Regions from separate parts of the Lactobacillus panisapium genome, predicted to be linked through region 2. Evidence: riboswitches for the same ligand, from Rfam matches in the RefSeq annotation. Region 2 holds a riboswitch; each other region holds the start of a gene.
The links. A riboswitch is a leader RNA that binds a small molecule or an ion and turns the genes downstream of it on or off. The one in region 2 is predicted to bind thiamine pyrophosphate.

Region 1 (3,281 bases), 660 kb from region 2:
GGTGTTTTTTGGTACCTTAAATTGCAAGACTTCACCTTGGTCAATTCTTTTACCTAATTTAACTGCATAATAATGACCATCTGGAGCAATACAATGGATTGTAATCGCCGTGCCGTCATGATAATACCATAGTTCATCATGGTTTAAGCGGTGAAAATGGGAACAGCTCTGATCATCAAGTAAGAAATAAATTGAAGTGTAGTAAAATCTATCTGCTTGACTATCTTGAGCAAAGAACTGCTCATCACTAGTATATATTTGACGGAACCAACCTCCTTCTTGGTGAGGCTCAAGGTTCAAACTTTTAATATAATCTTCTCGGTTCATAATTTTTGCTCTCTCCACGCTCAATCAGTCAACTTCATTAAGTTAAACCAAGTAATTCTTTTGCATTTGCTCTTTAAAATCTTGTGGCAGTTTCAAGCCGTCAGTAAAGTAGTGATCAAAATCACCGTAATGCTTTTTAACGGTTGAAAAGTATCTTTCCAGGTATTGGCGTTCAACAGTTAACGCAATTGCTACATCATTGAGGTTATTAGGATCCATCTTATCTTTTAAGTATTCTAATATTTCTTCGTTAGCTTTTTTACGAGCAGAAATTGTTTTTAAGTAGTCGGTGAAAATCTGCTCCTCACTAACATCCAAGCTCTTTAAAATTAAGGCTGCAGCTACCCCTGTTCGATCCTTACCGGCAAAACAATGAAAGGCAACTGGAACTGGATCAGTCATTAACGTTAGCAAAAAGTCGTGATAGCCTTGCTTAGCAGATTCTGCCAATGCTAATTCTTCATAGGTTTTCAACATGTCCTGTTCAACATTGCTGTTGGCCGAAACGATTTCATCAACACTAGCCTGATTTGTGCCAGTATCTTTCAGCACATCAATTATTTCATAATCTAATTCTGACCAAAGATAGTCTGGATATTCTTGTCTCTCCTCATCACCGCGAAAATCAACCAGTCGCTTTATTTTGTAGTAGTTCTGAACACGATCTTTTTGTTCATCGGTTAAATCAAATAGTTGACCACAACGAAAAAGCAGCCCTTCTTTAACCTTTCTTCCATCCGAACTAACATAGCCACCTAATGAACGCCAATTTGTTATCTCTGTAGTCATAATTCTCCTTAAACTTATTATTTATTAAAACTTTTTGGTTTTCATAAAGGAATATTATAATTTTTATTGAATTCTACGTCCATGATTTTCGCAAACTAATTTGTGTTTCTTAGTCTTTTTTATAAAAAAACCGCAAAAAATATTTTGCGGTGCTAATTTTAATTTAAGCAATTTTGGGCTTTAATGCCTGATCAAATAAGTTAGTAATCAATTTTACCAAAACGCCGTCAAAGACAAGCGCAGAGAGTATACAAGTAATAAACATGATAACTTGCAGTTGGATGCTATACTTACTCCAACCGTACAAAAAATACGTTGGAATGAAACTACCAAGGCCGGCAAAAAAGGCCCCTGTTAGTACGCTTTGCCAAGAAAATGCTTGATACCGACTTTTTTGCGGGAAAAAGCCAATTTCATTAGTTGCACCTTGAATCACACCAGACAAAATTGTTACTGCGCCCCATTGGCCGCCAATTGCCATTTCGACAACTGCTGCCAATGTTTCACCAATTGTTCCTGAACCAACCGTTGGCACGAAATACATCGCTAAAGGAGCTGCCATTAGCCATAATCCAGAAAAAACAGTATCTGTTACCGGAGCAAAGCCGGTCGGAAGCAGTAATAACTTAATTAAATTGTAAGCCCAATTAAATCCATAAGTGTAGATTACTCCCATAATAATTCCAATTAAAGCAATCAGGATAATTGCTTTAACGTTCCATTTTGATGATCTTGTAAACATAAAAATACTCCTAACTAACATTCTAAGTCAGTAGGAGTACTCTAATATACTTAATAACACTTCCCTAGCGCAGGTATTGTCCTGTTCAGGTTCGGAGGGTATTTCTCAGCTAAATGTGGCACCCCTAGTGACTTTCTTATCTTTTTGCCTATTATAACACAATATCAAGCAGACATTTTAAGTTATTCAATTAACTAGCAATTTAATTAAAATTGACTAAAACTAGCCAACTTTTCTTTAGTTAAATCACGGATAATTGCACAAGTTAAGTCAACTGAGGCCTTAAAGTCTTGATATGCGCTAAAGCAGTAGGCCGAATGCTCGTAACGCACTGGAATTCCGATAACAATTGTTGGCGCACCATTTTCATAGTAAATTGCTGCACCATCTTGTCCGCCACCGGTCCGAACCGAACGAGTATATGGAATATTGTTTTTATCCGCTAATTCACATGCGTATTGTTGGAATTTTGGATTAGGTAAAAATGAAGTGTCCATATCACGCAGCATTGGTCCACGCTTTAAGCCTGTTTGAGAAAGCCATTTTGGAGTAAATGTATCATCTGCTGGACATGATTCAAGCACAATCCCTAGGTCTGGCTTAATACTTCTAGCTGTTACGTACGCTCCCCGTAAGCCGACTTCTTCTTGACTTGAAAGTGCGGCTACAACGTTAAAGTCAGTCTTTTCGCCGTTGAGATTATCCAAAACATCAGCCATTGCAGCTGCACCGAAACGGTCATCAAAATCCTTACCGAAGAAAAGACCGGTTTTTTCATTGTATTCGCACTTGACGTCAACAAAAATGGGACAACCCGTATCAATTTTATAGTCATTAATTGTTTCTTCACGAGAACTAGAACCAACATCAACTGACATATCTTCTACTTCTGGTACATTGTCTCGTTCTTCTTCAGTCATGAAGTGCGGTGGCTTAGTTGCCACTACGCCAGGAACATATTCACCGTCACGGTTTCTAATCTTTACCCGTAAAGCTGGAATATTATATTTAACCCAGCCGCCAAGCGGAACAAACTTGATCATTCCGTTTGGTCTAACTGCCTGAGTTATAAAACCCACGGCATCAGAGTGGGCATCAAGCTGAATGATTGGCCGACCAGCCTGATTTTCTTTTTTAGCAGCGTAAACGTTGAGCATCCCATCAACTTTTACATCAGCAATATCCTTTACTGTATCAGTAAAAAGCTTAACGAATTCACCTTCAAAGCCGGAAGTTGAATTAGCATCCGAAAAAGCTTTGAGCATTTTTATTTCTTGTTCTTTTTCCATCGTTGTAATTGACCTTTCGCTTATTAAACCTTATGTCTCATTGTAGCAAAAAGCAGTAATTTAAGCTATTTCTGAAATAATCCTACTGCTTTTAGCAAAATTAACAATTTTGTCCGTAATTTGGGTACAAAACT
Region 2 (3,281 bases):
AGCTTCTTCGACTAATTTAGGTAAAGTCTTTCCGGCTGGCAAGTCTTGTGTCCCGCAGACGAAATATGCGGTTAATTGTGTTGCGTTAAATTGAGCCATAATCTCCTCCTAATCTACCTTAACCCAATGATTAAGTGGTCCATGACCGTGACCAACCTGAATCGTTTGTTCAATCGCCTTGGTGACATACTGTTTGCCGATTTTAATTGCTTCACTGAGAGTATGGCCCAGAGCTAATTGAGCAGTAATGGCGGCTGCAAGAGTATCACCAGTACCGTGAGTCCTGTTAGTGTGCGTCCGTGGACTGCTAACCCAAAAGTCGGTGCCATCTGCTAATAAAGCGTAATCGCGCACAACTTCAGCGTTAGAATGTCCGCCTTTAATAAGCACGTTTTCTACACCCATTTTTTGCAAGCTTCGTGCTAATTGGGGATATTCTTGTTCACTAGTAGCCTTAATTCCGGTAAGAGCTTCTGCTTCAGGCAAGTTAGGCGTAATGAGGTTAGCTAGCGGCAATAGCTCATTTTTAACGGTGGCAATAGCATCTTGGCTAAGAAGAGGCGCACCGCCTTTAGCCACCATAACTGGGTCGATGGTTACCGGACCAAAGTCATATTTTTGCAGATTAAGAGCTACTTGATGGACGTGCGCTGCATCTCCCAACATCCCCGTTTTACAAGCCTTAATCTTAAAGTCTGAGGCTAATGACGCAAATTGGGCATCGACCATTTCAAGTGGTAATAAAAACGAGTCTTGGACTCCGAGCGTATTTTGGGCAGTCACAGCTACAACCACCGCTGTCCCAAAAACATGTTGCATCTGAAAAGTTTTTAGATCCGCCATAATTCCGGCTCCACCACCGGAATCAGTCCCAGCAATGGTCAAAACTTGGGGAAATGAATTTAGTTCTTCTGTCATTATTGCTAACCTCCTTAATCAAATTTAGCAATAGCTGTAATCTCGGTTTCTTTGACTTTAGCTAAATAATCCATCAAATACATGCTAAATGTGCCAGGGCCTACTTCAGGATGATCATTAACGAGCAATTCTCCAGTAGCTGCAAAAACTAGGCAAGCTGTTTGCGCAGCTTCAAAAGAATTATCGCAGACGGCCGCAAAGGCGGCAACAATGCTTGAGAGCATGTCACCTGAACCAACGTGTGCCTGAAATAGCGGGGTACCATTGTAAACATGAGCGATATTTTGGCCATCGCTAATTGTGTCTGTTACGCCACTGGCAATAATTGTACAATGCAATTTTTGCGCGGTTTTACGCGTAATTTCGTCAAGATCGCCACTGCCTGAACCCGCATCAATACCTTTGGCATTCCAGGCAAAACCACCTAAAGCGGCAATTTCACCAGCGTTGCCACGAATGATTGTAGCTGGGAAAGCTTCTAGCAATTTTTGTGCGGTTTGCAGGCGGTAATTGACTGCGCCAACGGCAACGGGATCAAGGACAATCGGTTTCTGAGCTTGCGCGGCAAGTAGCCCCATTTCTTTCATTTGCATAATTTGCAATTTAGTCAAAGTCCCGAGGTTGATGGCAATGCTTGATGCCATCTGAACCATTTCTTCGACCTCAGCAATTTCCTTACTCATGATGGGCGAGGCACCCAGCGCATTTAAGCCGTTAGCGACATCTTGAACGGTCACAAAATTGGCGGCATTAAGGACAATTGGATTAGTTTCACGTAATTTAGCTAACAGATCTAGTTTCATAATCTCTCCTTTAAAAATCTCCTGCGCCGATTTTAGGTCAATAAAAAAGCTTTGACATATTTGTGTCAAAGCATAAGTGGATTTTGACACGTTCCTACGCAAGAATTAGCTTACAGGTTCAAAGGGTCTGGCTATTCGCCATCTCAGCCTTCAAAAAGGCACCCCTCGTGTTATCGGTTTCAATTATAGCGACTTTTGCTGGGCAAGACAATAACTAATTTAACCGAATTGCTGCAGTGACTCGACTAAGGTAAACTAACTACTAAAAAACACGCAACTATTAATTGGGCGAGGGAGATAATAATGACTGAATTTACAGCACAATTGCGTTATGCGGCAAAGGATTTGTGGGAAAAAAGCATGGAGCAGCCCTTTGTTAAAGAACTGCAAAGTGGCCAATTGCCATTGGCTACTTTTCGGTTTTACTTATTGCAAGACAGGTACTATTTAGCTGAATTTAGCAAAATTCACCGGCTAATGGCAAAGAAAACTACTAGTCAAGAAGTGCAACGATTCTTGCTGGCAGGTGCCCAAGATTTGCAAGAATGTGAAATAACGATGCAACAGCATTTTTTAGCGGAATTAAAAGTCACATCCAATGAAATTAAAGAAACTGACGCAGCACCAACGGCGTATGCCTATGTCAATCATCTGTTTAAAACGCTTGAAAAAGATGGTCTTGCACCTTGTGTCTGTGCCATTTTGCCTTGCTACTGGCTTTACCAGGAAATTGGTCAAGCATTGGCGCAAACGGGTTCACCGGTTGCACTTTACCAGAAATGGATTGAGACCTATGATAGCGACTGGTATGACGTCAATGTTAGTCGCATGTTAAAGTTGACCAATGACTTAGCTGCGCAAGCTTCAGAACGAGAGCGTGGGCAGATGCAGAAAGCCTTTGTGCGTAGCAGCTATTATGAATGCCGGTTTTGGCAAATGGCGTATGAGCAAGAGCAGTGGCAATAGTTTTCTGCCTTAAAGAATTTTTTTAATTAAAAAAGCCTAGCTTCACTACGAATAGCAAAGCTAAGCTTGGAGAGCGCATAATAATTAGTGCTTGATTTGAACGAAAAATATAGTAAGAGAGTTTTTAATAATAGATTTTGGCCACGCGCTCGACTAAATTAGTGCCATATTCAAAGCCATCAGCTGCAATTTTAAGTGTGTTAGCTGCTTGATCTTGTTTAAATGCTAATGGCTTTTGGTTGTCTAGCCAAGCGATATGGTCAATTTTTTGTTTTGCAAAATTAGTGAAAACTAATTCACGTGCCTGTTCGCCACCTAGAACGACGTTGCTGTTGCCAATATTTCCTAGGTCATCAACAAATAAGTAATTACCTTTAATAAAATCATGGTCATTAGAAATAGTGGAGTAGGTTGAATGCTCATAATTATTGGTATGGTAAATTGCTTCATGGTTGATAGCCATCCATTGACCAACTAGTTCGATTAGTGAACGACAGTGGATATTCAGTGAACCATCAAATTCTGGTCCAACATTAATTAATAGGTTAGCGCCGACCATGCGCGTCCGGCAAATTTGCTCAATTAACTGGTGCC
Region 3 (3,281 bases), 300 kb from region 2:
AATTGTTGCTGGTCAAATACAAGGTGGTAATCGCACCAATCTGCCAAATTAGTTAGTTCATGGCTGATAATTAGAAGTGTCTGCCCTCTTTTTTCCTGGCTTTCGCGCAACAGACCCATTACTTTTTGTGCCGATTCGTGATCTAAGCCGCTTAAGGGCTCATCAATTAATAAAACGTCTTGATCAGCAATTAGCATTAATAAAATTTGTAATTTCTTTTGTTGACCGCCCGAAAGTGAGTAGACGACTTGGTCTAGTGTCTGGTCAAGATCAAGGTCTTTCACCTCTTTCGCGATTTTTTGATCGGAATAAAAGTTGCTAGTGCGCATTTTTTTACTGAGGTTAAGTTCATCTTCAACGGAAACGTTAATAAATTGATCACTTGCACTTTGAAATATCTGCCCGACTTGACGCAAATATTTTCGCATGCGCAAGTTGCGAATTTCTTTTTGGCGGTAAGTCAAACTACCAGTGTATGTGAGCATCTTGGTTAGCGCATTGAAAAGCGATGTTTTCCCCACACCATTAGGGCCAGTGATTAGGGTGGCTTTGCCTGCCACAATCTTTAAGTGCTCCTGTTTTAGCAGTAACCGGTTCTGCTTAATTAAGGTATTAGTAAGTTCAAAGCAGCTTGTTTCATTAGTTGGTAGGGCAAAAGAATAATGCTCGTGGTGGTCATTTTGCTGAAGAAGCTGCTTTTTTTCGGCAGTGCTTAAGGCAGTAACCTGGTGACCGGTAAATTTAAACAAACAGTCACAAATACCCTCATAATCGGCTAGAACATGGTCGCTTAGAATAATTGTTTTTCCTAAGTCACGAAGATGAGCCAACTTTTTAATTAAAAATTGGCGGGCAGCAGGGTCGCAACTTGCAAAAGGCTCATCAAGCAGAAAAAGATCGACATCCATTGCAATTAAAACAGCAAGAGCTACTCGTTGCTGCTCACCGCCAGACATAGTATTGATTTTTTGATCAAGCAGCTGGTCGATCTGGGTAAAAGAAGTTGCTTTTTGCAATCGTTTTGAGTAGTGCTCACGGTCGATTTTCAGGTTTTCAAGTGCAAAAATGATCTCTTCACGTGGTGTTGCCATTGTGAATTGCTCGCCAGCATTTTGAAACATCATTGCACTCTTAAGCCCATTAAGATCGACAGTTCCACTAACTTTACCAGCATATTTAGGATAAAGGCCAGCTAAAATTTTTAATAGCGTCGATTTACCGCAACCTGTTGGCCCGATTAATAAGGAAAATTTGCCCGTCGGGATATTAAGATTAACATCTTGCAAAATAGGCTTTTTTTCATCATATGAAAAAGTAAGGTTTTTAGTTTTCAGCAATTTTTTAACCAATCTAAAAAAGTCGCTATGGCATAAAAGCCAGGCGACGTTAAAATTCAGTGCTTTTCCCTTCGCTGGCATTATCCATAGCAGGTTCAGTGGGTATATTCTCAGCCAAGATGGCACCCCAATATTTCAGGTCAATTATACATAAAAGCAATTTTCTTGTCTAGTTGCGGCAAATTAGGCGCCGTTAATAGCACTTAAGGCTCAACTTCTATCACAGATGTTAAAAACATATAAATAGCGGCGCTTTTTGCTATATAATAAAATTATGAAAATAAATTACTAATTAGAAGGTGACATCATGGCAGCAGTTAAGCTAGAACAATATTTGGTAAGTGTATTGGATTCAACTAATGCGGATACGAATGAAGTCCGGCTAAAGCCCGGAAACAAGGCCTTTAACCTGTTTAGGGTTTACCTTGAAAATCATAATACGGGCATTCACCGGTACCAAACCAGCAATCCCACAATTTTGTACGAAGCTGAAGGCATGGCAAAAACTAAAATTAACGGACAAAACTTAACTTTAAAAGCGGGTAATTTGCTGTTTTTGCAAGAAAAATGTGGCTATGAGGTCGAAAAACAAGGGAAAAATGATCTTTTGGTCAAATTAGAATTTAGTTCAAAGGTTAATTGCGCGGATTTTCTGGGAGAAAAAACAACGCTCAATTCACGTGAACAAAAAGTAGCCGAACAGCTTGTTCAGATTCTCAAGACTAAGAGACTATTAAGTTTGCGCTGCTCACAAATGTCGCGCCCGAGTCAGTTAATGAAAAAAGTTATTGATGAATATTTAAACCACAATCTTTTTACGCGCAGTATTATTGCAGCCGAATTGCGAATACTTGTGATTACGGCAATTAGAAATCAAGACCTGGAAACAGCGCCAGCTAATCAACATAAGTTTGCGCAAACGGCGTTAGAGCGTTACATTGATGCAAACTATACTGATATTACTTTAAATAAAACAGCAGAACACTTTGGACTCAACCCGAATTACTTTTCCAGTTTAGTTAAGCAAAAAACTGGTAAGAGCTTTGTTGAACATGTTGATGAACGCCGGATGCAGGAGGCACGCAATTTGCTTGCTCGGCCTGACATTTCGGTTAAAGAAATCATCGCGCGGGTCGGTTATAACGGTAAATCATTCTTTTACAAAAAGTTTAATGAATATTACCATGAAACGCCGGTACAAATGCGTGCGGAACTGTTTAGACAAGCCAATATCAATTTAAAGTAAGAGCAATATTTTTATCAAAAAAGGAGCGGACTATTTTGCAGAGCGCTCCTTTTTAAGTTACATTTTTTCTAAACGTTTAATTCGGTCACTTGTAGGCGGGTGACTGTCGAATAAGTGGGTAAGACCATGTCGTTTACGTAGCGGATCTTCGATATACATGCCAGCACTACTTGGATCAGCAGCTTTCATGGGGTCAGAACCGTCAATTTTTGTCAAAGCAGAAATCAAACCGTGAGGATTACGGGTCAACTCAACTGAAGAAGCATCTGCTAAATATTCACGGTTGCGTGATAAAGCCATTTGAGCAAGACTGGCACAAATAGGTCCTAAAATAAGTACAAAAATGATCGCCACGATTTTGAAAATAACGACAATAGTATTGCCATTATCGTTGTCACTGTCGCGATCATCATCAATCCACCAAATATAGCGACTGGCAATACCTGATAAATATGAAATGACACCAACCAGTACGGCTGCAATAGTGGAAACCAAGATATCATAATTTCTAATATGTGAGATTTCGTGACCTAAAACGCCCTCAAGTTCCTCGCGATTCATCATGTCAAGTAAGCCCTGGGTGACAGCAACCGCAGAATGGTTTGGATCCCGTCCGGTTGCAAAAGCATTAGGACTAGGATCATTGATAATAAAAACGCGTGGCATTGGTACTTTGCCGACTAGCGCCATATCTTGAA

Region 1: linked by a shared signal. The riboswitch ahead of GYM71_RS02725 (ECF transporter S component) and the one ahead of thiM (hydroxyethylthiazole kinase) in region 2 are both predicted to bind thiamine pyrophosphate.
Region 3: linked by a shared signal. The riboswitch ahead of GYM71_RS00860 (ATP-binding cassette domain-containing protein) and the one ahead of thiM (hydroxyethylthiazole kinase) in region 2 are both predicted to bind thiamine pyrophosphate.

Annotation. Positions count from the first base shown of each region.
Region 1 covers NZ_CP048268.1:543,468-546,748, reverse strand. The annotation lists gene GYM71_RS02735 (cupin domain-containing protein) at 1-327, opposite strand, end outside; gene GYM71_RS02730 (tyrosine-protein phosphatase) at 370-1,116, opposite strand; gene GYM71_RS02725 (ECF transporter S component) at 1,280-1,858, opposite strand; TPP riboswitch at 1,903-1,994, opposite strand; gene GYM71_RS02720 (M42 family metallopeptidase) at 2,065-3,147, opposite strand.
Region 2 covers NZ_CP048268.1:2,072,604-2,075,884, reverse strand. The annotation lists gene thiE (thiamine phosphate synthase) at 1-102, opposite strand, end outside; gene thiD (bifunctional hydroxymethylpyrimidine kinase/phosphomethylpyrimidine kinase) at 109-918, opposite strand; gene thiM (hydroxyethylthiazole kinase) at 933-1,721, opposite strand; TPP riboswitch at 1,796-1,897, opposite strand; gene tenA (thiaminase II) at 2,025-2,687, shown strand; gene GYM71_RS09760 (alpha-L-fucosidase) at 2,812-3,281, opposite strand, start outside.
Region 3 covers NZ_CP048268.1:183,707-186,987, forward strand. The annotation lists gene GYM71_RS00860 (ATP-binding cassette domain-containing protein) at 1-1,337, opposite strand, end outside; TPP riboswitch at 1,387-1,477, opposite strand; gene GYM71_RS00865 (AraC family transcriptional regulator) at 1,645-2,583, shown strand; gene htpX (zinc metalloprotease HtpX) at 2,641-3,281, opposite strand, start outside.